DNA from 3 places in the Massilia sp. MP_M2 genome. Region 1 is predicted to be linked to each of the others. Evidence: riboswitches for the same ligand, from Rfam matches in the RefSeq annotation. Region 1 holds a riboswitch; each other region holds the start of a gene.
What was found. A riboswitch is a leader RNA that binds a small molecule or an ion and turns the genes downstream of it on or off. The one in region 1 is predicted to bind cobalamin.
Positions count from the first base shown of each region.

Region 1 (9,551 bases):
TCGCTGACGTCGACCGCCGCATCCAGCTCGGCATACGTGACCTGCCGGAGGCGGTGGCCGTGCTGGCCCCAGTGGTGCGCGTGCTCTGCATACGATGGCGCCGACACCGCCACGCGCGACGGTGAGCGCAGGCGTGGCAGGCCCTGGATCGCGGCCTGGGTGCCGGCCACTGGCAGCAAGTGCGGCGCGTGGTAGTACGCGCACGCCGCCGCCAGCATTGCGGGATCCGGCTCGGGCAGGCGCTGCCAGGCTGCAGGCGACAACGCCGGCGCCGGATAGCCATGCGGGTTGATCCCGGTCGACAGGTCGATCCAGTCATCGCGCCCATGATGCCGGGCGGCGTCGCGCAGGTTGCCGCCGTGTTCAAGCATGCGGCGCGCCGATCATGGTCAATACCGCCAGCAGGCAGACCACGCCGAGCCAGAGCAGCGTCGTGCGCAGCACCAGCTGCCAGGCGCGCCCGATGTCGCCGGCGCAGGCTGCCGGCCCGGCGCCCAGTGGCGGTCGTTGTTCGACCTCACCATCATAGACGGCGGCGCCGCCGAGCGATACGCCAAGTGCACCGGCGCCGCTGGCCATCACCGGCCCGGCGTTCGGGCTGCCCCACGCCGACGCCTGCGTGCGCCAGCAGTGCCAGGCTTGCGCGCGCCTGGCGCCGGCCAGCAGCACATACGACAGCGCGGTCAGACGCGCCGGCACATAGTTCATCACGTCGTCGATGCGCGCCGCAGGGCGCCCGAACAGGTTAAAGCGCGTGCTGCGATAACCCCACATCGCATCAAGGGTATTGGCCAGCCGGAACAGCACCGCACCCGGCCCGCCCAGCAGAATGAACCAGAACAGCGTGCCGAACACGGCGTCGTTGCCGTTTTCAAGGAGCGACTCGGCGCTCGCCTTGGCCAGGTCGGACTCACTGGCGTTGGCGGTATCGCGGCTGACGATGCGCGCCGTCAGCGCGCGCGCCTGCGCCAGGTCGCCGCCGCGCAGCGCCTCGCAGATCGGCATCGTATGCTCGCGCAGGCTGCGCAGGCCGATGCACAGATACAGCAGCACCGCGTGGAGCCACAGGCCGGCGACATCGGTCAGGACCACGAACAAGGCAGTTAACGGCAGCACTGCCAAGGCCCATGCAAGGCTGCCGCGCGGCAGGCGCAGGTCACCGCGGTTCAGTCTCCGCTCGATGAAGCTCGCCAGATTGCCGAAGCCGACCAGTGGATGCCAGCGCCGCGTCTCGCCCAGCAGCAGGTCGAGTGCGACACCGGCCACCAGCAGCAGCGCCACCGTCGACAACGACAAGCCAGTCAGCACAGGGAACCCTTCAGAACAAGTGGCAGGCCGGCCGCCACCAGCACCGCCCGGTCCGCGCGCGCGGCCACGGCCTGGTTCAGGCGCCCGGCTTCGTCGGCAAAGCTGCGCGAAATCGCGCCCCACGGCACGATGCCCATGCCCACTTCATTCGACACGAAGACCACGTCGCCCGGCAAGCCCGCATCGAGCAGGTCCAGCAGGGCCGCGCGCTCCTCATGGAACCGGTCCGGTAGCGTCAGGGCGCCGACCTCGGGATAATCCCGGCCGTCGCAGAACATCAGGTTGCTCAGCCACAGCGTCAGGCAATCGACCAGCACGAGGCGGCCTGGCATGCATTCGGCGCGCAGCGTCTGCGCCAGCGCCAGTTCTTCCTCGACCGTGCGCCATTCGTGCGGCCGCTGCGCACGGTGTAGCGCAATGCGCGCCGCCATCTCGCCATCACCGGCGCGCGAGGTGGCGATATAGACGACTTCCTGGCCCGACTCGCGCGCCAGCCGCTCGGCGAAGGCGCTCTTGCCCGAGCGCGCGCCGCCAAAGACCAGCGTCGCGCTCAAGGCGCACCGCCAAACAGCGCCGCAACCGCGCGCGGATTGGACGGAAAGTAGCCGTGGAAGTACGACGCGAACAGCGAGCCGACGCGGTACACCGCTTCGCCCGGTGTCTGCGTGCGCTGCTTGACGGTATGCGCCTGCGGCGGTACGTCGGTGGCCAGCAGCGAATAGTGGAAGGTATGGCCGCGCAGCTCGCCATCCGGTGTGGCCAGCGCGAGCATGCCGAGGCCAGCCAGGCGCTTTTGCATCGCCACTTCGCCCGCTAGCAGGCCTGCCATTTCCCAGCGCCGGCCATCGCCGTCGGTCAGGCCGTCGGCCAGGGCCATCATGCCACCGCATTCGGCCACGATCGGCACGCCACGCGCATGGGCCGCGCGGATCGAGTCGCGCCAGCGCGTTGCACCTTGCAGCGCCGCGCCATGCAGTTCGGGATAGCCGCCCGGCAGGTACACGGCGTCGGCATGGTCCGGCACCGCCTCGTTCGACAGCGGTGCAAAATACGTGATCTGCGCCCCCATCGCCTTGAGCAGCGCGACGTTGGCCGGATACACGAACATGAACGACGGATCGTGCGCGATCGCGATCGTGCGGCCGGCCAGCGGCGTGTCGATCTGCGCCGGGACGGCGTGCGCTGGTGCCAGCAGCGGCAGCGCATCCCACGCCGCCTCGTCGAATTCGATGCTGTCGGCCAGCGCGTCGAGGATGCCCTGCAGCTCGTCGACTTCACCCGGCAGCACCAGGCCCAGATGCCGTTCGGGCAACTGAAGCTCCTGGCGTGCCAGGGTGCCGATCAGCGGAATGTCGCGCAGCGACTCCTTGACCATCTCCGCGTGGCCGCTGCTGGCAACGCGGTTGGCGATCACGCCCGCCATCTGCACGGGACCATAGTCACGCAAGCCTTGTGCCACGGCGCCGGCCGTCTGGGCCATGGCCGATGCATCCAGTACGGCGAGCACGGGAATGCCGAACGCGCGCGCCAGGTCGGCGCTCGACGGCGTGCCGTCGTACAGGCCCATCACGCCTTCGACCAGGATTGCGTCGGCATCGGCAGCAGCGGCCTGCAGGCGCTGGCGGCATGCCTCGGGGCCGACCATCCACAGATCCAGATTATCGACCGGCGTACCGCACGCGCTTTCCAGCATCACCGGATCGACAAAGTCGGGGCCGCACTTGAACACGCGCACGCGCTTGCCCATGCGGGTCAAACGCCGCGCCAGCGCGGCCGTGACGGTGGTCTTGCCCTGGCCGGAAGCCATTGCCGCCACCAGCACCACGCGCGCACCGGGATGCGCGCTCATTACCACTCCGTCCCGGCCTGGGCGACGATCCCCGCGTTGAACGCGTGCTTGACGACGTTCATCTCGGTGACCGTGTCGGCGACTGCCACCAGTTCGGGTGGCGCGCCACGGCCCGTGATCACCACGTGCTGCATGGTCGGGCGGTCGAGCAGGTCGGCGATCACGGTGTGCACGTCGACGTACCCGTATTTGAGGGCGATATTCAGTTCGTCCAGCACCACCATGCCGATATTCGGATCGGACAGGAATTGCTTGGCCAGCGCCCACGCCTCGGTCGCTTTCTCGATGTCGCGCTCGCGGTTCTGCGTTTCCCAGGTATAGCCTTCGCCCATCGCATGAAAGCGCACTTCGTCCGGGAAGCGGCGCAGGAAGGTTTCTTCGCCGGTCGACAGCGCACCCTTGATGAACTGGACCACGCCGACCTGCATGCCGTGGCCCAGCGCGCGCGCGACCATGCCGAACGCGCTCGAGCTCTTGCCTTTGCCGTTGCCGGTATTGACGATGATGATGCCGATTTCCTTGTCGGCCGACGCGATTTTTGCGTCGATGACGGCTTTCTTGCGCTCCATGCGCACGCGATGGCGTTCGTTCAGCGCGGCAGTTTGTTCGGGAGTCATGTCGTTCATGCGAAATCCTCTTTGGGGATGAAAATGCGGCGGCCATGATGCTCGATCATCTCGATCGGGTGGCCGAGGTAGTCGCCCAGCAGCGCGCTCTGCATGGTCTGTGCGTTGGTGCCGGCGTGCCAGCGGCCATCGCCCATCAGCAGCAGCACGTGCGTCGAGATGCGCGAGGCCAGGTTCAGGTCGTGGCCGATCATGACCACGGTGTGGCCCTGCTCGCGGCACAGGCGCGCGAGCAGGCCCATGACGCTTACCTGGTGCGCCAGGTCGAGCGCATTGGCTGGCTCGTCGAGCAGCAGCAGCGGTGTTTGTTGGGCCAGCAGGGCGGCAATCGCCACGCGCTGGCGCTCGCCGCCGGAGAGCGTGCGCACGTCGCGCGACGCCAGTTCAAGCACATCCATCGACGCCAGCGCTTCCAGCGCAATCTGATGGTCGTCGCTGCCTTCCCAGTAGCGGTTGGCGTGGTACGGGTGCCGCGCCGAGAGCACGCTCTCGAGCACCGTGTAGGCAAAGGCGTCGTGGCGCGACTGGGCGAGAAAGGCACGTTCGCGCGCCAGGTCGGTCAGCGGCCAGGCCGCCAAGGCGCGCCCGCCGATGTGGACCGCGCCGCCGTCGGGCTGGTGCAAACCCGCCAGCGTGCGCAGCAAGGTGCTCTTGCCGGCGCCGTTGCGGCCGATGATGCTCCAGCATTCGCCGGGTTGCGCGGCCCAGTTCAGGCCTTGCACCAGGGTGCGCCCGGCAATGGACAGGCGCAGGTCGTGGGTGGCGATGACGGTCATTTGCGCATGCGGTGCAGTTGATACAGAAAGACCGGCGCCCCGATCATCGCCGTGATGGCGCCGACCGGCAGTTGCTGCGGCGCGACGATCGTGCGCGCCAGCGTATCGCACAGCACGAGGAACGCGCCGCCACTCAGGACGACAGCGGGAATCAGCACGCGGTGGTCGGGGCCGAAGGCGAAGCGGCAGGCGTGCGGCACGATCAGGCCGACAAAGCCGATGGCGCCGGCGCTGGTGACGGCGCTCGCAGTGAGCAGCGCCGACACGAAGAACAGACCCTTGCGCAGCGCACTCACACGCACGCCCAGCGTGACGGCGTTTTCGGCGTGCAGCGCGACCATGTTCATGGCGCGCGCGCTGCGCATGGCAAACAGCAGCGCGCCGATCAGGACAATCCAGGGGGCCAGGCGCAGCGGTGCGCCGGCCAGGTCGCCGATCAGCCAGAAGATCATGCTGCGCAGGCGCCCCTCTGGCGCGATCGACAGCATGAGGGTGACAAGGGAGCCGCATAAGGCCGAGACGATCACGCCGGTCAGCAGCAGCATCGAGGCGCCACCTTCGGCGGCCTGGCCGCTGCGCAGGTCGCGCCGCGCCAGGGCGTACAGCAGCAGGGAGACGCCGACGGCGCCGGCCAGTGCGGCCGCATCGACCATCAGCGTGGACGCCATGAGCAGCAGGGCGAGGAGGGCGCCGACCGAGGCGCCGGACGAGACGCCCAGCACATACGGGTCGGCGAGGGGATTGCGTAACAGTGCCTGCATCATCAGGCCGGCCAGGGCGAGGGCGCCGCCAGTGGCAAAGGCCACCAGCGCGCGGCTGGCGCGCAGGTCGAGCAGGGATGCGGACAGGGATTCGGGTTGGCCGCTGGCCAATTGGCGCAGGGCGTCGGGGATGTCGCTGAGCGGCACGCGGATGGAACCGGTCATGCCCGAGAACAGCAGGGTGGCGATGGCCAGGACCAGCATGGCGCCGACGATGAGCGTGGCGCGTTGGCGTAATGACGGGACGGGTGCTTGCATGCGGGCCCTGATAGTTGATCGATGCCCGCGGCGCGTGCGCCGCGAGCGGAAAATGCCAGCTTAACGGATGCCGTAGCGCAGCGACGCGAACCAGGTGCGCCCGCTCGTGCCGTAGTTGCGCGCTACTTCGTAGTTCTTGTTCGCGACGTTGTTCACGCGCAGCAGCAACGACCAGTCGGGCGTGAACTGCCACGTGGAGTACAGGTTCAGCAAGCCGTAGCCCGCCAGGCGGTTGGTATTGGCGGCGTTGTCGAAACGCTCGCCCGACACGGTCAGCTCGGCGCCGCTCTTGAGTTGGCCCATCACATAGTCGGCAGCGAAGTTGGCGTGCTTTTTCGCGCGGCGCGCCAGCTGGCGGCCGGTGGTGTCATCGCGCGGATCCTGCCAATCGAGGCTGGCGCGCAGGTTCACGTCCATCAGGCGCATGCTGCCAGCCAGCGAGAAGCCTTCGAGCGTCGCTTCGTTGACGTTGTAGGCGCAGCTGCCTTTTCCGCCATTTCTGCCGTCCGGGCATGGCGTGCTTGAAACGATCATGTCGGTCAGGCGATTGTGGAAGTAGGTGGCATCGAGCTTGTAGCCGTTGCCGTCGTAGCGCAGGCCCACTTCGCGGTTGCGGCCTTTTTCAGGCTTGTTCGTCGCCAGGCCGTAGCCCGGGAAGTACAACTCGTTGAAGGTCGGGGCGCGAAAGCTCGTGCCGATGCTGGCAGTGGCGCGCAGGCCGTTGCCGAACTCGTAGCCGTAGCCGGCAGCGCCGGTGTTCTGGCTGCCGTAGACCGAGCGGTCCTGGCGCGCGCTGACGTCCAACAGGTGATTGGCGCGCTTGGCCGAATACGCCGCTGCATACGAATTCGTGATGCGCGTCTCGCGCATCGACGAGACTTCTTCCTTGCGGTGGTTGAACAGCAGCTGCAGCGTGTCCTGGCCGATGGCGACGTTGTTCTGCCACGAGAATTCGTTCTGCTCGGTGTCGATCTGGCTGGCACCGCTGGCCGTGGCGTTGCTGAAGTTGCCCGACTTGTCTTCCGAACGTGCGTACTGCACGGTGCTGCGCCAGTTCGGCAGCAGTTGGTTGGTCATGTAGACGGCGCCGGTGTTCAGGTCCGAGTCGCTGTGCACATCGTAGTTGCCCGAACCACTGGCGTCGTACTGGCTGAACGTGCGGCTGGCAAGGAACTGGGCGCCGATCTCGTGACCCGGTGCGAGCGCCATCGACACGCGGCCGTTGGCGTTGCGGCGGCGGTAGCCGTCTTCGTCGGCGTTGTAGCCCGATGCACCCGGACGGGTGGACGAGAAGCCGTCCGATTCTTCATAGCCGGCGCCGAAGGCGTAGCTGATGGCGTTCGGGCCGCCGCTCTTGCCGAAGATGCCCGCGTCGCCCTGCAGCGTGGCGTTGCTGCCCGCACCGACCGAAGCGGTGACGACAGGTGCGCCTTCGCCCTTGCGGGTAAAGATCTGGATCACGCCGCCGATGGCATCGGCGCCGTACAGCGTGCTCAATGGCCCATAGACGATTTCGATGCGGTCGATCGCGCCCAGCGGGATCGCATTCCAGCTGGCGGTGCCGGTGGTGGCCGAGCCGATGCGCACGCCGTCGAGCAGCACGACGATCTGGTTGGCGTTCGCGCCGCGCACGTAGACGCTGGTCGCGGCGCCGGCCGGGCCGTTGCGGGTGATCTCGATGCCGCGCTGGCGCTGCAGGACGTCGGCCACCGAGCCGGCGCCGGAGCGCGCGATTTCTTCGGCGTTGATGACGGTGGTATCGGCGACGAGGTCCGCTGCGGTTTGCGGGGTACGGGTGGCGGTGACGACGACGGTGTCAGCGACTTCAGCGATGGCGGTGGACGAGATGAGGGCGAGTGCGAGCGACACGGCGGCCGCTTGCCGGCTTACTGGAAAATTCATGAGTGTTTCTTATTAAAGGCATCCCGCCGACGTCCCCGTGGGCTGGATTCAAAGGATCGCGCTGTGCGCGTATCCACCTTTTGGCCGGTATCCGGGCTGGCAAGTATGGCCGTCCCACCTTCCCATGCTTAAAAAGCACAGTGGTATGAGGGGGCGGTTCGCCGCAGGACCCGAAGAGAGGCTGCAGCACTTGCTTACCGTTGCGGGGGCAGCACGCGTTGGCCCTGTGAAGAGCTTCGTGTTTCCCGTTTAACTGCACCTGCGAACGCAGGTGCGAGCACCAAAACGCGCTCATTATAAGGTGGTTGCCCCGGCCGTTGTCAGATTTCCAGCACCATCACTTCGCCGTAGCCGATCTGGTGTGGTGTCGATGCTGCACGCAGCGCAGCATCGCGCAGCGCGCCGCCAGCGGCCAGCGCATGCAGCAGGCGCATGGTGCCGGCGTGGCAGATGACGAGTACCTCGGCGTGTCCTGCGCGCTGGATATCGGCGAGAAAGGCGGCCACGCGCACGGCCACTTGCATGACGTTTTCGCCGCCACCAGGGCGGTAGTCGAGCAGGTCGGCGCTCCAGGCATCGATCTCGTCCCGGGGGATGTCGTCCCAGTGGCGCAGCTCCCAGGCGCCAAAGTCCATCTCGGCCAGGCGCGCGTCGAACGTCGGCGCGGTTGACAGCTGCTGCGCCAATACGGCGCTGCGTTGCAACGGGCTGGCGTAGACCGGCATGGCGCCGGGCAGGTTCTGATGCTTCAGCGCCGCCAGCACGCGTGCGGTGTCGGCGTCCTGCGCCGGCAGGTCGGTGCGGCCGTAGCAGTGCCCGGCCGGTACCGCCGGTTTCGGGTGGCGCACGAGGTAGAGGCGCATCAGGCCAGCGCGCCGCGGCCGAGCGTGGCCACTACCGCGATATAGATGGTCACTTCGGCCAATTGCTGCACGGCGCCGAGACAGTCGCCCGTATAGCCCTGCAGCCGGCGCGTGAATGTGCGGGCCAGCCAGCGCGTGGCCAGCAAGGCCGCGAACAGCGCCGCGCCAAGCGCGGCCAGGTCGAGCAGCCCAACGGCGAGAAGGACGAGCGCAGGCACCAGCACCGTGAGCGTCGCGATCCCGAATTCGTTGCTGCTCATGCGCACGGCCAGCGGCTTGGCCTTGCCTTCGGCGCGGGCATATTCCATCTGCCAGATCAGGGACGTGGCGGCAAGACGCGAGAGCGGGTGGGCCAGCAGCAAAGCGCCGATGGCGGTCAGGGGCGGCAGCGTGGCGAGTGCGGCCAGCTTGGCGCTCAGCATGCAGACGATGCCGATCGCGCCATACGCACCGACGCGCGAATCCTTCATGATCTCGAGCGCACGCTCTTTCGTCATGCCGCCACCCAGTCCATCGCAGGTGTCTGCGAAGCCGTCTTCATGGAAAGCACCTGTGAGGTAGATGGTCGCCGCGGTGGAGAGCACGGCGGCCACTGGTGCTGGCAGCCAGTGCGCGGCGATGAAGTAGACGGCCGCACCGATGGCGCCCACCACCACACCGACCAGCGGGAAGTAGCGCGACGCATGATTGAGCCATGCCGGCTCGAAGCCGACCCAGTGCGGGATCGGCAGCCGCGTGAAGAACTGCAGCGCGATGAAGAACAGGCGCAGTTGGTGGATCATGCCGCGTGCTCGCCCAGTTGCTGCGAGACCTGGGCCGATGCAAACGTCGCCATCTCGCCCAGGAAGTTGGCCGCTGCGTGCAGCAGGGGCAGGGCGAGCGCGCTACCGGTGCCTTCGCCCAGGCGCAGGCCCAGGTCGAGAAGCGGGTGAGCGCCCAGTTGCTCGAGCAGCAGGGCGTGGCCATGCTCTCCTGAGCAGTGTGCGAAGACGCAATAGTCGAGGATAGCGGGTTGCAGTCGCGCGGCGACCAGCAGCGCGCTGGTGACGATGAAGCCGTCGATCAGCAGCACCTTGCGCAGGCTGGCTGCCTGCAGCATGGCCCCCGCCATCATCGCGATCTCGAAGCCGCCGAAAGTCGCGAGAACCTCGAGCGGTTCGCGCGCGCTGGCGTGATGCGCGACCGCGGCGGCGACGACCTGCTCTTTA
Region 1 covers NZ_JBCHJF010000018.1:999-10,549, reverse strand. Annotated here, with positions in the region: gene cobD (threonine-phosphate decarboxylase CobD) at 1-371, opposite strand, end outside; gene cbiB (adenosylcobinamide-phosphate synthase CbiB) at 364-1,308, opposite strand; gene cobU (bifunctional adenosylcobinamide kinase/adenosylcobinamide-phosphate guanylyltransferase) at 1,302-1,862, opposite strand; gene RCH14_RS23805 (cobyrinate a,c-diamide synthase) at 1,859-3,157, opposite strand; gene cobO (cob(I)yrinic acid a,c-diamide adenosyltransferase) at 3,157-3,783, opposite strand; gene RCH14_RS23795 (ABC transporter ATP-binding protein) at 3,780-4,559, opposite strand; gene RCH14_RS23790 (iron ABC transporter permease) at 4,556-5,578, opposite strand; gene RCH14_RS23785 (TonB-dependent receptor domain-containing protein) at 5,639-7,480, opposite strand; cobalamin riboswitch at 7,545-7,780, opposite strand; gene RCH14_RS23780 (histidine phosphatase family protein) at 7,801-8,343, opposite strand; gene RCH14_RS23775 (adenosylcobinamide-GDP ribazoletransferase) at 8,343-9,125, opposite strand; gene cobT (nicotinate-nucleotide--dimethylbenzimidazole phosphoribosyltransferase) at 9,122-9,551, opposite strand, start outside.

Region 2 (9,551 bases), on a different contig from region 1:
CGACCAGAACTTCCCGGCCACCTTCGGCCTGCCCGCGCGCTGGATCTGGAGCGACGAATTCTACGTCACGACCAATCCCTATCAGGTGAAGATCGACACGGTGTTGAGCGTGGACGAGTCGAGCTACGACACGACGAAGATCTGGCCGGGACAAACCGTCAAGGGCATGGGCAAGGATCACCCGATCGCCTGGCACCACCGGCACGAACAGGGCCGCGTGTTCGTCACCACGCTGGGCCACAACGGCGAGATGTACCGCGATCCGCAGTACCTGAACCATCTGCTGGGCGGGATTTACTGGAGCGCGACGGGGTTGGGGCAGAAGCGCTGATCGGGCGTGCAAACCAATCGCCACTCGTGGCACAGTAACAACCGTTGGACGCGTGGACGGGAAACCCGTCCACGCTACATCGTATCGTCCGCGTAGGGTGGACGGCTACGCCGTCCACGCGTTCAAACCAATCTCGTTTGGCGGCGCAACAACGAACGTCGGACACGTGCACGATCATGCCGCTCACGTACGCTTTCGCAATCGCTTCCACCCCAACACCAGTCCCGTCGACGTCAGCGCGGCGCCCAGCGTGCACAGGGCAAACACGGCCACATCCCGCACCGGCCAGCGGCGCAACAACGCAAAATCCATCTGGTGCATGCCGCTGAACAGCCAGCGGTTCCAACGGCTGTCCCGGTCGACGAAACCTGCCACGCGACCATGCACCGCATCGATATAAAAGACCGGTGCATCCGGCAGGTGGAAGCGCGCACGCAGCACGGGGAAGGCGGCTTCGCGATGGTGGCCATAGTAATAGTCGTCGGCGTCAAGGAGCATCGTCGTCGTCATCGCCACCCCGGGCCGGATGGCCTGCGCGCTGCGCAGCAGCAGCGCTTGCGGCAACAAGCTGGACACGGCGCCATCCTGCGCGCGCAGCAGCGTGCGTTCGGTGCGGCCCAGGGCGCTCAGGTACAGCGTGCCGCCCACGCGGCGCCATTCCAGTTCGAGCGCGCCGGGATGCACCCGCAGCAAGGCGGCCGCATCGATTGCCAGGTCATCGCTGGTCAGCGCCCCGCCCGCGAATGCAAGGCGATCCTGCGCGGTCGCTCCGGGGTCGGAGGGAAAGCCGAACGGGCCGACCGACAGCCAGCCGCTGAACAGCCAAGTGATGACGAGCACACCGCCGCTCAGGCCCAGCCAGTGGTGCCAGCCCTGCCAGCCTTTGTACGGCGACATGCGCCCGCCCGCGTAACGGCGCTGCACGCGCAGTCGTTGGGCGCCCAGCACCATGCCGGTCACGGCCAGCAGCAGAGCCACGCCCGACGTCGACATCACGGCCAGGCGCCATGCTTCGTTGTGCTTGCGCAGCGGCGTGACGTAGACCCAGTGGACGACGGCGCCGACCCAGTTCCAGGCGCGCTCGCTGCGCGTCGTGTCGCGCACCAGTTCGCCGGTGCGGCTCGAGACGTACACCACGCTGCCGGCATCATCGTCGGCCGTGATGCGCAGCAGCGGCTGGTGCACGCGCACCGCGCCGAACGTCCACTGGTCCACATCAATGGCTTCGAACGACAGCGCGCGCGCATGCGGCGCCGCGCTGCGCGCACTGCTCGACGCTACCTGCTCGTCGACCACGAGCACTGCGCCGTTGTCAGCCCACACCGAGTTCCAGGTGCCGTCATGGCCAAAATGCCAGGCCGGGCGGCCCGCGACCGTGTTCAGGCGCACCGCATCGGGCATGCCCTTCAACGCCGTCTCGCGCCACGCCGCATCCGCGCTCACCTGCACACGCGCCGGAACGAGCGGCGCAAGCCACGTGCGGCGCTCCGCCTCGGTCAATTCGGGATACGGGACATACATCATCACGATGCCCGAGCCAAACCACAGCAGGACCAGCAGGCCGATGCCGATCCCCAGCCAGCGATGCCACAGGTACAGCTGGCGCTTCATCGAAGCCATCGCAATCCCGCTCAATAACGCCAGTGGAGCGTCCGCCCGGCATGCCGCTCGCCAGTAGCACACTGCAGGCCGATGATGGCCGGTAGCGCGCGCAACAAGGTTATTTTCATCATTTGCTCTATTTTTTTGCCGGGGTTTCCGTGGGCTCGATCAGCACCAGCTTGCCGGTCTTGGGATCGCGATAGACTTCGCCGACGCGGTCGTAACCGCTGCCGTCTTGCGTCACGCCGCTGGCGGGGCGCTCGATCTGGCGGCCTTTCTCGACGGGTTGCGGCGGTTTGATGGCGCCTTGCGAGCCGGCGATTGCCGCGATCAGGCCGCAGGCAAAGACCAGCATCACGTCGACCAGGTTGACCAGGCTCGCGCGCGGGTCTTCGTCGCTCTGATCGAAGCGTGCGTCGAGATGGCGATACAGGCGCAGGCGGCCACGTGCCGGGGCGCTCATGCCAGTGCCTCCATCGCGTCGAGCGTCTCTTCGTACCAGCGGCGACGCAGCTTGCCGATCACCAGGCCGGCAATGCCGGCAACGAGGCCCAGCACGGTCGCATCGAAAGCGACCGTCACGGCGCTCGCCAGCTTGGCCGGATCGCCTTCACCCAGCGCGGCCAGGCCAGGCCCGAGCGGAATGATCGTGGCCATCAAACCCAGCATCGGCGGGATGCGCGCCAGCAGGTCGGCGCGCTCCAGACGGTGACGGGCCAGCTTCTGCACGTGCTCGACGTTGCCGGATGCGCGCAGCCGGGCCAGCCCATGAAAGCGCTCCCCGACGGCGATGCCCGATTCGACCAGCGCAATGGCGCAGCCGGCCAGCAGCGCCACCAGCGAAGGCGTGAGCAGCCAGCTGACGGCGTCGTGCAGCCAGGCATAGGACAAGTGATCGATCATGGAGTACTCCTTACAGGTTGGGGGATGCTGCGGCCGCGCCACAGACCGAGCGCAAACAGGGCGAAGCAGGCCGCGAGGATGACCAGGACCTGCACGATGCGCAGGCCAGGGAGCGGCGCGGGTTCGGGTGGTTGGTTGAGTTCATACACGCGCATGGCTGGCGGTGCCGCCGGTGCGGGCGCGGAAGGCGCCTGCCCCTGCTGCGCGTCGGCGCGTGGCGGCGCCGCGGCCGGTGATGCCGCCGCGGCCGGCGCGCCGGCCGGCACCGGGACCGCAAGCACCGGCAGCATCTCGCCGCGCGCCTTTGCCAGCGTCACACCAAGCTGCTGCGCGTCGCCCCGATCGAGTTGCGGTGCCAGCCAGCCCCACATCGGGTGATCGGGCGACGTGTGGCCACTGCCCGGCAAGCCGTTGGCGGCGACCAGGCGCGCCAGCTCGCCGCCCATCGTGCGGATCGTTTCCGGATCGGTCTTCCAGAAGCCTTTTTCGGCCGCCACCATGAACACGGCCAGCATGTGCGCCTTGACGTGCGCGTTGTGGCGCTGGCCCAGAAATGCCGGCAGGCCGAGCTTGTGCGCATCGTCGAAGTAGACGGCCTTGACTTCGTCCCAGGCCCAGTTCTTCACCAGGTCCGGGCGCGTGACCTGCCAGCCCCACAGGTTCTCGATGAATTCCTGCCCCATCGTGCGTGCGCCCGAGTAGCCGTTGTCCATCAACGGGCGCAGCCACGCGGGATTCAGGAAGCGCCCGCGCAATTCGCCCAGCAGCGCAGTGGCCAGCGGCTCGACGTCGGCCTGGCCCGGCCGCCCGTGCTGCAGGATCAATGCGTCCGGCACGCGGCCGGTGCGCGTCTCGATGGCCAGCGACAGGCCGCCCAGATAGTCGAAGGCGTCGTTGTTGTCGAGCAGGCCGTACAGATTACTGGCGCGGCCGTGGTAGGTACGGTGGATGCCGTCCAGCGCCACATCGAAGGCGCGGTGCTGGGCGTCGCCATCGGCATCCAGGCCATACGCGTGGCCCATGCGGTTGCGGTAGGCGCGGCCGATTTCCTCGCGCTCGCGCCAGGCGCCCGAGCGTTCGGTCAGGCGGTTCACGCCGGTGCCGTACGCGCCCGGCGCATCGCCGAACACGCGCAGCGCGGCGCCCTGCCCCGCTTCGATGGTCGATGCGCCGCCCGCGACCAGCGCGCGCTGGCGCACCAGCCATTCGCGCGCGACCCGGTTGTCCTTCACGGCCTCACTACCCCAGGCGGCGCCCTGGAGCGGCGCCAGCGCGGCTTGCAAGGCTTCGCGCAGGGCTGGATCTTGCCGCGCCATCGTTTCAGCGGACGCCGCCAGCGCCAGCCGACCGGCGCGGTCGATCAGGCGGATCAGGTTCGGGTACAGGTCGCGAAAGAGGCCAGACGTGGTCACCAGCGCGTCGCGCCGCACGGCGCCCGGCACCAGGCGCACGTCAGTGACGATGCCGCGCGCATTCCAGACCGGCTCCGCGCCCATCATGGCCAGTGCGAAGCCGACCATCACGCCCTCATCACGCACGGCATCCGACGCCCACAGGATGATGCCTTCACTACCCTGCTCCCGCGCAGCGTCGCCCCTGCTGCGCGCCATCGCCTTGGCCGCCATCTTCTGCGCCAGCCCGAAACCCAGGCGCGTCGGCAGGATGTCGCCATCGACCGCGTGGAAGTTACGGCCCGTCGGCAGCGCCTCTGGTGAGCGCAGCGGGTCGTTGCCCTTGCCCGGCTCGATGTAGCGGCCATCCAGGCCCGCCAGCAGGCCGACCATCTCGCGCCGCGGCGAGTCGCGCAGCTTGTCGGCGATGGACGGATCGTCGATGCCGCTCTTGGTCATCGACTCGAGCATCAGGTCGAGCGACTTCTGGTCCCACGGCCGGCCAAACACGTGCAGGCCGAACGGCATGAATTTCTCTTGCAGCTTGGTCAGGTAGTGGCCAATCTCGTGCGCCAGTAAATCGTCATCGGCGGCGTCGAAGCCGATGCCCCTCACTTCGAGCACGTCGGACATCGATGCTTCGAGTTCGGCGCGCAGGTTCAGCGCCACGACGCGCTCGCGCATCAGTTGCGCGGCCTGCGTCTTGAGCGACTCGGACGACGCAGCTTCGAAACTCTCGACGATCTGGCGCAGCGACAGCAGCTCGTCGTACAGCGGTGTCGTCGCCAGCGGGGGCGTCAGGTGGTCGACGATGATCGCCAGCCCTCGGCGCTTGGCCTGCGTGCCTTCGCCCACGCCGTCGACGATGTATGGGTAGATGCCCGGCAGGTCACCCGCGATCAGGCTGGGATAGTCGTCGCTCGACAGACCCACCGCTTTACCGGGCAGGAATTCAAAGGTCGAGTGGCGCCCCACGTGCACGAGGGCGTCGGCCTTGAAGCGGTCGCGGATCCAGTGGTAGAAGGCCAGGTACTGGTGCGGCGGCGTGATGCTGGTATTCGCGTGCAGCAGTTCTTCATCGACTTCCCAGCCGCGCGGCGGCTGCGGACCGATGAACACATTGCCGAACGTGAGGCCCGGCACCAGCAGCTTGCCGCTGTCGACCATCACCTTGCCCGGCGCCGGCCCCCAACCGCGCATGCCTTCGATGCCGTAGCCGATCAGGCGCCGATACAGCGGCGCGAGCGCCTTGCACGGACTGGGTTTACTGTCATCGAGACAGGCGCGGTAGCCGTCTTCGAGCGCATGCAGGTCGCGCGTGGCCTGCACGCGCTGCGGATGGTCGACACCTTCGACCAGGTGCAGCAGTTCCTTGATGATCGTCTCGGCCTGTTTGCGGCCCGGCGCGCGCTCGCCCTGCGCTTCGGCGACCAGCACATCGGCATGCAGGCGGCCCAGCATGCCGTCCTTCATTTCGCCCTGCACGCGCGGTGCAAGCGTTGCGAACCAGCGCGCGTAGTCAGCCGCACTGACGCTATTGACGGTGGCGCTCATCTCGCGCAGCGCAGCGCGATCTTCGGGCAAATTCACGCCATGCGCCATGATCATGTCGAGCAGTGCTTCGGGCGTGGCCGGCAGATCGCCAACCGTGTAGCCGGCCGCCTTGAGCGCATGCAGCATGTCGAACAGCGACGCCGGTACGTTCAGGTTGTCGGCGCCGATGTTCTGGCGGCCCGGCGGGTGGTTGTAATAGACCATCGCGATGCGCTTGTCGGCATTGCGCTTGGCACGCAGCGCCAGCCAGCGGCTCACGCGCGCCGTCATACGATCGACTTCGGCCGGCAGCAGCACCGGCGGGCGGTTCTCGATGCCGGTCAGGCGGTCGCGCTGTGACTGGCCCAGCGCCGCCACCACCATCGGCTGGCCGATGCCCTGCAATTCGGGCAGCGCGACGCGGTACTGGACCGAATCGGGCGGCAAGCCGTCGGGCGAAAGCTGCCACCCGATGGCGGTGCGGTCCGACAGGCGGATCGCCTTGAACACGGGGATATCGAGGCGTTTGAAGGCTTCGCTGACGACTTCGCGCCCTTCGGCGGCGCCGACGACAAAGTCCTGCAGCACCACCAGCGCCGCCGGCCTGGCCGGCGCGATCAGCTCGGGCAGGCGCACCAGCGCTTCGCGCGACGCGCCGCCCCAGCGCGTGAGCAGCTGCACGCAGGCCTGCCCTTGTTCTTCGATGCGGCGGCACAGGGCGGCCGGCACCATGCCATCCATGTTTGCCAGGTCGAGCACGACGACGGTCGGGCGGTCCTTCAGACCAAGCTTTGCGGCGTTGCCCCAGGCGGCGGCGTCCTGCAGCTCGTTCTGGCCGACGCGCAGGCGCAGCGTCGGTTCTAGCAGCGGGGCGCCCAGCGCTGTCGACGGATGCAGCAGGTGGGCGATGAGGGCCGTCGTGTTGTCCACGCCGCCCGCTTGCCACACGCGCCGCGCCGCCAGCCATTGGCGCGCGGCGGGATTGGCCTCTGCCGCCTGCAGCGCGGCGGACGCCGGCGCTTCGGTTGCCAGTTCGCGCAGCAGCTCGGGCGCGAAGCCGGCCAGGCTGCCGTGCGCCGCGCGCGTCATCAGGTTCAGGCTTGCTTCGCCATTGAACGCCAGCACCGCGGTGCCTGGCTTTGCGTGGCGCGCCAGCGCATCCTTCATGCGGCGCGCCGGATCGCCGAACAGCGACACCGCCAGCACCGTGTCGGCGCGCGCGATCCACTGGCCTATCTCGCGTTCACTGGCGGCCATCAACTGGGCAGGTGTGCGTAACTGAATCCGGTCGCGCGGATGGCTGGCCAGGTGGCGGTGGGCGGCCTCGATCGCGCCCGGCGCGGCGCGCTCGGTGACCACGGCGAACAGGGTGGCGGCGTGGCTGTGGGCGCAGGCAAGCAGGAACGCGAGCAAAAGCGCCAGCGCAGTACAGGCGCGGGCAAGCGAAGCAGTGTTCATGTGAACGTTGACCTTTCAGCTGCGCGCCAGGGCGCGCATGACAACGGGCAGACGTCTTCCTTCCACGCTGGACGCGACAGGCCATGTGCACGCGTACGTGCGCACGCCTGCGCGAACGCATTGGCAACATAGAAGGAACGACGAACTACCAACAGGCACGCCCACACCCCGGGACGTACGCAATGCATCGTGATTGGCCGGTCTTCTGGCTTGCCGTCATCCTTCCCGGGTCCTGCCTTCCCGTGCACGGGGCACAGTGGCGTTCGACGAGGGTCGTCAGGCATACAGCAGCGGGGGCTGCGCCGGACTGGCGTGCGATGGATTCGCACACGTCACCGGCTTCCCGTTTCACCTTCCTGCAGACGAGCAGGACGGCACCATTCACTTGATTGGGCGCGATTCTACAGCCCGGGTGCGCCACTGTCACCGCATTCTTTGGCCATGCAGGTCATTTGGGAGCAGCCAGCGGCGCTGCATCGATCTTTAGCATGGCATCATCGGCGTCTGGCCTAGAATGGCGGTATCGTCCGGCATGGCCGGCACCAACTCATCCTTCGCGACGGTTCACATGATCACACAACAAGACTGCCTGGCCCTCGACGCGGCCGACCCGCTGGCGCCCCAGCGCAATGCCTTCGCGCTGCCGGACGGCGTGATTTACCTCGACGGCAATTCGCTGGGCGCCCGTCCCCGCGCGGCCCTGCAACGCGCGCAGGACGTGATCGCCGCCGAATGGGGCAATGACCTGATCCGCAGCTGGAACACGGCCGGCTGGTACGACTTGCCGCAGCGCCTGGGCACCCTGATCGCGCCGCTGATTGGCGCCGCGACCGATGAAGTGGTGGTCACCGATTCGACCTCGGTGAACCTGTTCAAGGCGCTGGCCGCGGCGCTCAAGATGCAGGCCGATGCGCCGGCGCACGCCGCACGCCGCATCATCCTCACCGAGCGCGACAACTTCCCGAGCGATATCTACATGGCCGAAGGCCTGATCGGCTGGCTCGAACACGGCTACGAGCTGCGCCTGCTCGACAGCTGGGCCGACCTGCCAGCCGCCCTCGAAGGCGACGCCGGCGCGCAGGTGGCGGTGGTGATGCTCACGCACGTCAACTACCGCACCGGGCGCATGCTCGACATGAAGACGATCACGGCGCAGATCCACGCCGCCGGCGCGCTGGCGATCTGGGACCTGGCCCATTCGGCCGGCGCAGTGGAGGTCGATCTGAACGGCGCGCAGGCTGACTTCGCGGTGGGCTGCACCTATAAATTTCTCAACGGCGGGCCCGGAGCGCCCGCGTTCATCTGGGTGCCGCAGCGCCACCACGCGCAGTTCACGCAGCCGCTCACCGGCTGGTGGGCGCACCGCCAGCCGTTCGCGATGCAGCCGGCGTTCGCACCGGTGGCCGGCATCAAGCGCGCGATGTGCGGCACGCAGCCGGTGGTGGCGCTGGCACTGATCGAATGCGGGCTGGCCGTGTTCCAGGACGTGACGATGGCGGCGCTGCGCAAGAAGTCCCTCGCCCTGTCGGACCTGTTCCTGGCGTTGCTCGAACAGGAATGCGCGGCGCATCCACTGGAGCTGATCACGCCGCGCAATCATGCGGACCGTGGCAGCCAGGTGAGCGTGACGCATCCGCACGGCTACGCAGTGATGCAGGCCCTGATCGCGCGCGGCGTGATCGGCGACTACCGCGAGCCGCAGGTCATGCGCTTTGGCTTCACGCCGCTGTACACGGGATATGACGATGTGTGGCAGGCCGTGATGGTGCTCAAGGATATCCTGGACCGCAGCGACTACCAGGTCGATGCCAAGCGCACCGCGGTGACGTGAGCGATTCTCGATCGATTCTCAAGAGAGGACACGATGCCCTGCCCTGTTACCCCTGATTCGTCCGCCAGCAACGCCGATGTGAGTGGCTGCCCTGTCGCGCAGCCCGGCTACCACGGTGCCAAGCTCGATTTCAGCAAGGACATGAGCTACGGCGACTACCTGTCGCTCGACACGATCCTCAATGCCCAGCATCCGCTGTCGCCCGAGCACAACGAGCTGCTGTTCATCGTGCAGCACCAGACCAGCGAACTGTGGATGAAGCTGATGCTGCACGAGCTGCACGGTGCGCGCGACAACATCGCGCTGGGCCAGTTGCCGGCGGCGATGAAGATGCTGGCCCGCGTGGCGGCGATCATGAACCAGCTCGTGCATGCATGGGATGTGCTGGCGACGATGACGCCGCCCGAGTACACGGCGATCCGCCCGTACCTGGGCGCGTCGTCGGGGTTTCAGTCGCACCAGTATCGCGAGATCGAATTCATCCTGGGGAACAAGAACGTCA
Region 2 covers NZ_JBCHJF010000003.1:481,651-491,201, reverse strand. Annotated here, with positions in the region: gene RCH14_RS09895 (ThuA domain-containing protein) at 1-331, shown strand, start outside; gene RCH14_RS09890 (PepSY domain-containing protein) at 515-1,951, opposite strand; gene RCH14_RS09885 (DUF2149 domain-containing protein) at 2,070-2,396, opposite strand; gene RCH14_RS09880 (MotA/TolQ/ExbB proton channel family protein) at 2,393-2,836, opposite strand; gene RCH14_RS09875 (cobaltochelatase subunit CobN) at 2,833-7,218, opposite strand; cobalamin riboswitch at 7,396-7,615, opposite strand; gene kynU (kynureninase) at 7,787-9,049, shown strand; gene kynA (tryptophan 2,3-dioxygenase) at 9,083-9,551, shown strand, end outside.
Region 2: it holds a riboswitch for cobalamin, as region 1 does, so the genes downstream of both, RCH14_RS09875 (cobaltochelatase subunit CobN) here and RCH14_RS23785 (TonB-dependent receptor domain-containing protein) in region 1, are expected to answer to the same signal.

Region 3 (9,551 bases), on a different contig from region 1:
CATCTCGAGCGCGAACACCCAGCGCGACTGCGACGGTTCGAGCGTGACTTCATAGTCCAGCCCCGGTCCGCCAACCGACAGGCGCAGATTGCGGCCCGACGCGGTGTTCTCGCCCCGGCGCCAGGTCAGGCCATCGAAAGCGTCGAGCACCGGGCCGCGCCAGTACAACTGGGGCGCCAGCGGCGGGGGGCCGAAGAAGCGCACGCGAAACGCCGGTTCTTCCGACAGCGCCAGGTTCGACATCTGGCCCGGCGCCATCTGGTCCGACAAGCCCGAGGTGCCGGCGCCGGGCCCGCCCGGCATGCTCCACAGCGGCCCCTGGATGCGCGGGAACACGACAAACAGCGCGATCGCGATCGGCGCCGCAAAGGCCAGCATGCGCGCGGCCATCGCCAGGCGCGTGCGCAGCGGCGGCACGGCGCCGGTGAACTGGAACGACAGCTGCGCGGCCAGCAGCAGCAGCACCGACGCGATCATCATGATGGCGGTGCCGATGCCCTGCGCGTAGAAGAAGTTGGTCAGCACCAGGAAGAAGCACAGGAACACCACGACGAACAGGTCGCGCCGCGCGTGCATCTCGAGCATCTTGAAGGCCACCAGCAGCACCAGCATCGCCACGCCGGCGTCCTTGCCGAGCAGCGTGTCGTAGCTGTATTGCACGCCCACCATGGCGGCGATCGCGATCGGCAGCAGCACGATGGCTTTGGGCATGCGCTTGCCGCGCAGCGTGATGGCGGCGCGCCAGGCCAGCGTGGCCGCGCACAGCAGCGACACCCACCACGGCAGATGCAGCGCGTGGGGTGCCAGCACCAGCACCGCGCTGGCGAGAAGCAGCAGCGTATCGGCCTTGTCGCGTGGCAGTGGGGTACGCAAGAATGTCATGCGGGGCCCTCGATGCCGTACAAGGCCAGCGCGCGCAGGCACGCTGCCTGGTGCGCCGCGCCGCTCCCCGCGTCGATGCGTACGGGGCCAAGGTGGAAGGCGTAGGGCAGGGCGCGGCTTTCCGCTTCCAGCACCCAGCGCGTCAGGCGCGCCAGGCGCAGTTCGACGTCGAGCGTGCGTGGCAGGCGGTCGAAGTCGAGCACCAGTTCGTCGCCGCCACCGCCTTCAAAGTGTTTCGTCACCAGTTGGCCGCCGATGCTCGGATCGAGCCGCGCGATCTGGCGCCAGGCCATCTGGCGCGGCGAGTCGCCCGCCTGGTAATTGCGCACGCCCGCAAAATCGTCATGGCCGGCCGTGCGCACGCTGTTGCCGCCGCCGCCCTGCAGCGGCAGGCCGGGCGCGCCGTCTTCGGGGCGCGGATAGACCAGCACTTGCGTGGCTGGCCGCCAGTAACTCCAGGCGACGAACAGGCCGAGGGGAAAGCGCGTCGACAGTGTCACGCGCCCCGGCGCCGCCCAGCCGCGCTCGCTGGTCGGCAGCGTGAGCGTGACGGTGGCTTGCGTGCCGGCGGCGATGTCGGCGACGTGGCGTGCCTCGGGCCAGTCGGCAAAGTCGGCCCGCACGGCGTAGCGCGCCAGGCGCGTGCGGTTGATGACCTGCAGCTCGAACTGCGCGACCTCGCCTGCAAACACGGGCGCCGTGCGGCCCTGTTGCAGGCGCAGCTGCGCCAGATTGCGGTAGGTGGCGACCATGTCGACCAGTGTGCATGACAGTGCCAGAAAGGTCAGGCCGAAGCCCAGGCCCAGCGCGTAATTGACCGAGCCGACCAGCAGCACCGCCAGCAGCAGCACGAACCCAAGGCCGGCGCGCGACGGCACGATGAACACGCGGCGCTGACTGATAATGACCTCGCCCGCATCGAGCGCGCCGCCGCGCGGCAGCCATGCACCGGTCGTGCGGCGCAACCAGCTCCGGAGCGCCAGCGCCATCAGACCGGGACCGCCTTTTGCAGTTGCAGCACCAGGTCGCGGCTGGCCAGTGCGGTGCCGTGCGCGGCGCGTACTGGCCGCAGACGGTGCGCGCAGACCGGCACCAGCACGGCCTGGATATCTTCGGGGATCACGTGATCGCGCCCTTCGAGCGCGGCCCAGGCACGTCCGGCCTGCAGCAGCGCGATCGCGGCGCGTGGCGACAGGCCCTCGGCGAACATGCCGTTCTGACGCGACGCCTGTGCCAGCGCCTGTACATACGTGATCAGGGCGCCGGACGCGTGAATCGTGCGCAGCTGATGCCGGGCAGCGGCCAGTTCGGCGGCCTGCATCGCCGGCTGCAGGGTCTTGAGCATCGCGCGCCGGTCTTCGCCCATCAGCAGTGCGCGTTCGGCGGCGGCGTCCGGGTAGCCCAGCGTCAGGCACATCAGGAAGCGGTCGAGCTGCGACTCGGGCAGCGGGAACACGCCGACCTGGTTGGCCGGGTTCTGCGTGGCGATGACAAAGAACGGTTCGGGCAGGGCGCGCGTGACGCCGTCAGCCGAGACCTGGTGTTCTTCCATCGCTTCGAGCAGACCCGACTGGGTCTTGGGCGTGGCGCGGTTGATCTCGTCGGCCAGCAGCACCTGCGTGAAGATCGGGCCCGGATGGAACACGAACTCGTTCTTTTCGCGCTCGTAGATCGAGATGCCGGCGATGTCGGCCGGCAGCAGGTCGCTCGTGAACTGGACGCGGTTAAAGCGCAGACCCAGCGAAATGGCCAGCGCGTGCGCCAGCGTGGTCTTGCCAACGCCCGGCAGGTCGTCGAGCAGCAGGTGGCCGCCGGCCAGCAGGCAGGTCAGGGCCAGGCGCACTTGCTGGTCCTTGCCGACCACCACCTCGTTGACCTGGCGTGCGACGGCGTGCAATTTGTTGAACATGGTTGGGCTTTACGTTATTCAGTACATGGAACAGGTCGTCGTACCCGACGTCGTATGGCATGATTGACAAGGCGGCACGGCAGTCCACTGGCCTGGCGTGGTAGATTAGCGTCATTGGCAATCTTCATACGTCGACAGCAACAAGCCGTCCCAAGGGATTCTATGCGAGAACGGCGCGGCAAGGTGTGAATGGATGGGCACAGGCGGAGACCGAGCATCATGAGTACAGCGATTTACAGCCACCCCGACTGCCTGCGGCACGAGATGGGCGATTGGCACCCCGAGTCCCCGGCGCGCCTGCGGGCGATCGACGACCAGCTGATCCTGGCGCGCCTGGATGGTCTGATCGAGCAGCGCAGTGCGCCGCTGGCCGACACCGCGCAGATCCTGCGCAATCACACGGCAGGCGCGCTGGCGCTGGTGCGCGACCACGTGCCGGCCACGCCGGGCGACTACTATCCACTTGACGGTGACACGCTGCTCAATCAGCACAGCTATCAGGCGGCGCTGCGCGCGGCCGGCGCCGCGGTGGCCGCAACTGACGACGTCATCGCGGGCACGGTGACCAACGCCTTTTGCTCGGTGCGCCCGCCGGGCCACCACGCCACGCCGACCGAGCCGATGGGCTTTTGCCTCTTCAACAACGTGGCCATCGCCGCGCGCCACGCGCTCGAGGCCCACGGGCTGGCGCGTGTGGCGATCATCGATTTCGATGTCCATCACGGCAACGGCACTGCCGACGCGTTCAAGGACGATCCGCGCGTGCTGATGGCGAGCTTCTTCCAGCACCCGTTCTTTCCGTACACCGAGCCCGAGCCGATCACGGCCACGTGCGTGAACGTGCCGGTGCCGGCGCGCTGCGACGGCGACACCGTGCGCCAGCTGGTGCTGGAGCAGTGGCTGCCGGCGCTGCATGCCTTCAAGCCGCAGATGATTTTTGTGTCGGCCGGTTTCGACGGCCATCGCGACGACGACATGGGCGGCATCGGGCTGGTCGAGGCGGACTACGCGTGGATCACGCGGCAGATCCTGGCGGTGGCCAACCAGCACGCCGGCGGGCGGATCGTCAGCTGTCTTGAAGGCGGTTACGAGTTGTCGTCGCTGGGGCGCAGCGTGGTGGCGCACCTGAAGGTGCTGGCCGATCTCGAATAGTCGGGGAACCGCAGCGGCATTCTGCTCTCTAACGTAGCACCGGCGTAGCACCTGCACACGCCGGGCAGCGAGGAGACCAGCATGAAGCACCGCCGCATCCCGTACGCCCTCTACGTCCTTTGCACCTTGTGCCTGCTGTTGGCCAGCACCGTGGCGGGCGCCACCAACTACACGCTGTGGATCAACGGCCGTCACAGCGGCGGCGCGCCCGGCAACTACAGCGACTTTCGCTACTGGGGCCCGGCCACTACCCCTGCGGGCATCAACAAGCAGGCGGTCAACTGGGATGGCCGCAGCAGCATCGCGTCGCAAAGCGGCCGCGTGCGCGCTGCGCTCGACTGCTTCTGCACGGGCCAGAACTGGTGCTATATCGCCGCCTACAGCGCCGGTGACCTGCTGCTCGGGTACACACTGGCCAACTACGGCGGTTCGACGCGCGCCGTCACCGACGCCAGTGCGAACGCCAACGGCGTGTGCGCCGCCAACGGCGCTATGCAGACCGGCTGGAACCTCAAATGGGTGCGTGTCGCGGCCGGCGCGGCGGGCGGCTCCGAGCTCGCCAACGCCGGTGCCTGGACCACCTCCGAGCCACTCGTGCAAGACCTCAAGACCAGTACCGCGCGCGCCATGTACAACCATAACGACACCCGCAACGTCTGGTTCTACCGCTACGCCGGCGCGCGCGGCACGGCGTACTCTTTCCTGTTGCCGGGCCAGGACGACGAGGTGGTGGCATATCACAGCAGCGGCGGCGTGGCCGGCAATGCGGGCCGTGCGCTGTGCAATCCGGGCGACTGGCTGTGTGACGACCTGCGCCTGGGCACCGCGCCGAACCAGGGCGGCAGCGTCAAGTGGAGCTGGCACTCGGTCGTATTCCGCGACGACGGTGAAGGCTTCAATCACTATGGCGACGGCAACTGGGCTGGCGTCATCGGGGTCGTCCGTGCGGCGATGGTCGATACGGCCAACTAGGCCGCGACCGTTCTGGCTGGCGCGGCGCGCCGTCATTGCCGCTACGGCTCTGCTTGCATGTCTGCTGGCGGCATGGCTGCTGGCCGGCCTGCTGCGCGCGGCCGATCCGGCGCCGGCGCTTGCTGCACCGGCGCCGCTGGCCGGCCTGCATTTTTTTGGGCCGGTGCCGATCATGCCTTCTGCTGGCGAAGAGCGTACCGCGCATCGTCGCCAGCTTGCCTGGCAGCTTCGCTTAACGCAGCACACCTACTGTAGCTACCTCCAGCAAACCCGCTACCCGCACACATCGCGCCCGGCCGGGCAGCATCCCGACCAGCTGTATCCGAACCAGCCGGTGCGCGAATCGAACCCGCTGCGCGTCCAGGGCGGCGACAGCGATCCGGCCGTGCTGGTGCAGAGCGCGCAGTCGCGCGTCTATCTGGCGGCGGGCGAGACGGTGGCGTTCTCGCTGCGCGCCGTCGATGCTCAAGGCGTGGCGCTGCCACTGGTGGTCTCACGCGCGCTGGCCCAGGGCATGGCCGCGCCGGGGACGCGCGCTGCGCCCAGCGTGACGCTGGTGTTTGCACAGGACGGCGACGACTGGCGCGCCACGTTCGCGCCGCATGCGGGCGCGCTGGCGCGCTTTCACGGCACCATCCGCAGCGAAGTGCGCTTCAGCGCTGGCGGCCGCACGGGCATCGTGTGGTTCGATGTGATCTACTCGCCCGAACTGCCGGCCATCTGGAGCGGCGCCCCGCATGAAGCGATCGGCCAGGACGCGCTCGAATTCACGCTGCCACTCGACGTGCGCATCGCTGGCCGCTACGTTGTCAGCGGCCGCATCGACGACGCGCTGGGGCGCCCGTTCGCGCTGGCGAGCTTCAACGAGCTGCTGGGGCAGGGCACGCAGGCGGTACCCTTGCGCGTGCACGGCAAGCTGCTGCACGACGCCAACCCCAGGCCGTTATTGCCACTGGTGCTGCGCGACGTCGAAGGCTATCTGCTGCGCGAGAATGCCGACCCGGACCGGCTGCTGCTGGCGCGCCGCGAGGGCCCCGTGCTGGTCAGCCGCACGCTGTCGTTGGCAGGCGTGCCCGATCGCGAGTGGCAGAGCGAGGAACGCAGCCGCTACCTGGCCGAGTATGCGAAAGACCGCTCGGCGGCGCGCGACCGCTTATCGGCGTTCGATCCGGCCGCCACGTTGCCGCCCGCCGCATGCAGCGCAGCGGGTCCGCTTCAGTAAGGCACCAGCGGCAACTCGACCAGCGCAGATACCACGATGGCGCAGCACAGCAAGCCGACGCCATACCAGCGTGCCATCGATCGTTTCAGTCTGTCCCGTGCGCGCATATGTCGTCTCCGCTGCGTCCTGCCACCACCTGTGGTCAAGGGCCAGTGTGCACGCCGAATATGTCAACAGTGTTGCAACGGGTCAACGTCATGCAGAAGAGAAAGGCCGACTGTGGCGGGTTCGCGACGCCAGCGTGCGCCACCAGCGTAAAATAGCACCTTGAACGAAAGATAAAGAAAGCAATAGCATGTCGATACAATGGTTCCCGGGCCACATGAATGCGGCCAAGAAGGAAGCGGCCGAGCAGATGGAGAACATCGATCTGGTGATCGAAGTCCTCGATGCACGCCTGCCCGAGGCGAGCTGCAACCCACTGGTGGACCAGCTGCGCAAGTTCCGCCAGCGTCCCAGCCTCAAAATCCTGAACAAGATCGATCTGGCCGATCCGGTCGCTACCGCCGCCTGGAAAGCCTATTACGATGCGCAGGATGGCGTCACGGCCTACCCGATGACGACCAAGAAGCCGGCTGACGTCGCCCGCATCCCCGATCTGGCCCTGTCGCTGGCGCCGCACCGCGGTGTGCCGACGAAGCCGCTGCGCATCATGATCATGGGCATCCCCAACGTCGGCAAGTCGACGTTGATGAACGCGCTGCTGAAAAAACGCGTGGCCAAGGTGGGCGACGAGCCGGCCGTGACCAAGGTCCAGCAGCGCCTGTACCTGAACAAGAACGTGGTCCTGGTCGACACGCCCGGCATGCTGTGGCCAAAGATCGCCATGGCCAGCGATGGCCTGATGCTGGCGGCCAGCCACGCGATCGGCACCAATGCGCTGGTCGAAGAAGAAGTGGCCGAATACCTGGGCGAGCTGCTGCTGCAGCGCTACCCGCACCTGCTCACCGCGCGCTATGGCCTGAAAACAGATGGCATGGATGGCGTGGGCGTCATCGAAGGCGTGGCGATGCGCCGTGGCTTCCGTGTGCGCGGGGGCGAGTACGACTACGAAAAGGCAGCCCACTCGCTGCTGCAGGATTACCGCCAGGGCGCCCTTGGCCGCATCAGCCTGGAAACGCCGGTTTCGCGCGCGGCCAGCCTGGCCCTGCACGCGGCCGAGGTCGCCGAGAAAGCCCGCCTGGCGGCCGAGAAGCTGGCCGCCAAGCTCGAAGAGCAGTCGCGCGGCAAGCGCGGCAGCTGATCACGCCCGGGCGCGTGCCGACACGGTATAATCGCGCCGTTTTGGTGCTCTCGCGCGCCCTCCAGTGCGCGAAGTTAAACGGGAAACACGACAGGGCTGCGCCACGCGCGGTTCTGGAAGTGTGCTGCCCCCGCAACGGTCGACAAGCGCCGCGTCCGCACATCCTGCGCCGCGGCAGACAATCTCGATAACCACTGTCCGCACGACAGGAAGGTGAGGGCGTCTCGCTTGCCAGCCCGGATACCGGCCAGGACAGGTGGAGGCGCCATGCGCCTCCTTCGACGCCGGGCTGCGGGGACGCAGCGGGGCGCCCCTTACCGAGAACACACTCATCATGATTTTTGCAGCTCCTGCGCGCCGCGCGCCCCTCGCCGTGGCGTGCGCCTTCGCCGTTTCGACCTTTGCCACCATCGCTGCAGACGCTACTGCGCAAGAGCCGCTGGCGCCGGTCGTCGTCACCGCCGCCCGCTTCCCCGCCAGCGCGACGCCAATCGGCGCCACCGTGATCACCGCCGACCAGATCCGCAGCGCCGGCGTGGCCGACGTGAATGCGGCGATCCGCAAGATCGGCGGCGTCTTCGGTCGCCAGAGCCTGGATGGCTCGCCCGACTTCAGTCTCGACCTGCGTGGTTTCGGCACCAACAGCGCGCAGAACGTGGTGGTGATGGTCGACGGCGTGCGCCTGAACGAAAATGAGCTGGCCAACACCGTGCTCTCGAGCATTTCGATCGACACGGTCGAGCGCATCGAGATCACGCGCGGCGGCAGCAGCGTCCTGTATGGCGACGGCGCGACCGGCGGCGTGATCCAGATCTTCACCCGCCGTCCAGCCGGCAGCGGCACGCGCGGTTCGCTGTTTGCCGAAGCCGGGCGCTTCGATGCCCTCGACCTGCGCGCCTCGATCGCGCATGGCGCCGGCCCATGGTCGTTCGACGCCGCCGTGACCGACCGCCGCACCGACAACTACCGCGACAACAACAAGTACGAGCAGACGAGCTTCAGCGGCGGCGTGCAATATGCGTACGCTTCGAACGGCCGCGCTGGCCTGCGCTTCGAGAGCTCGCGCTCGGACGCGCGTTTTCCGGGTTCGCTGAACGAGGCGCAATTCCAGGCCAACCCGACCCAGAGCAACACGCCGGGCGACTTCGGCTCGCTCGACACCGACCGCATCAGCGCCTTCGTCGAACACCGCATCGGCACCATCGAACTGGCAGCCGAACTGTCGCACCGCGCGCGCGATGTGAAGTCGACCTACAGCGGGTTTGGTTCGCGCTACGAGGCCGAGCAGACCCAGTTCTCGCCGCGCCTGCGCCACACCGCCATGCTCGGCGACAAGCGAAACGAATTTGTCACAGGCATCGACCTGACCCGCTGGGATCGCCAAGTGACGTCGAGCTTCTCGGCCGGCGACGCCACGCAGGATTCCAAGGCGATCTACGTGCGCGACGAACTGACCTGGAACGCGCCACACAATGCGCGCCTGGCCGTCGGCGCGCGCCATGAACGTTTCGACAAGGACTACACCGACCCGCTCGCCTTCACCGCCCCGGAAGAGACCGAGCAATCAAGCAATGCCTTCACGCTCGAAGGCAGCGTTGATGTCGCGCGCGAGGTGACCGTGTTTGCAAAAGCGGGCCGCAGCTACCGCATCGCCAATATCGACGAAAACTCCTACCGTTCCACGACAGGCGTGCTGGCGCCGCAAACCTCGCGCGACCTGGAGCTGGGCGTCGCGGTTGGCAATGACGCGCGCAAGGCCACGGCCTGCGTATTCCATCACCGCCTGACGAACGAAATCTTCTTCGACCCGACGCTGGCCGGCGGTTTTGGCAGCAACACCAACCTCGACCCGACCCGGCGCCAGGGTGTCGAATTCGAAGGCAACGCGCTGCTGGCGACTAACTTGCGCGTGACCGGCGCCTGGCAGTACGTGCAATCCGTCTTCCGTGATGGCCCGAACGCCGGCCGCGAGATGGTGCTGGTGCCGAAACATGTCGTGACGACGCGCCTGGCCTGGACGCCCGGCAATGGCCAGAGCGCCGATGTGGGCGCGCAGTGGGTGGCGAGCCAGCGTTTTGGCGATGACTTCGCCAATCGTTGCAGCGCGCGCGTGCCGTCGTACACGACGGTCGACGCCCGCTATGCGCGCCGCTTCGGCCCATGGGAAGCGT
Region 3 covers NZ_JBCHJF010000001.1:198,702-208,252, reverse strand. Annotated here, with positions in the region: gene RCH14_RS00935 (DUF3488 and transglutaminase-like domain-containing protein) at 1-882, opposite strand, end outside; gene RCH14_RS00930 (DUF58 domain-containing protein) at 879-1,871, opposite strand; gene RCH14_RS00925 (MoxR family ATPase) at 1,871-2,791, opposite strand; gene RCH14_RS00920 (histone deacetylase family protein) at 3,011-3,943, shown strand; gene RCH14_RS00915 (hypothetical protein) at 4,025-4,915, shown strand; gene RCH14_RS00910 (hypothetical protein) at 4,887-6,137, shown strand; gene ylqF (ribosome biogenesis GTPase YlqF) at 6,433-7,380, shown strand; cobalamin riboswitch at 7,406-7,647, shown strand; gene RCH14_RS00900 (TonB-dependent receptor) at 7,715-9,551, shown strand, end outside.
Region 3: it holds a riboswitch for cobalamin, as region 1 does, so the genes downstream of both, RCH14_RS00900 (TonB-dependent receptor) here and RCH14_RS23785 (TonB-dependent receptor domain-containing protein) in region 1, are expected to answer to the same signal.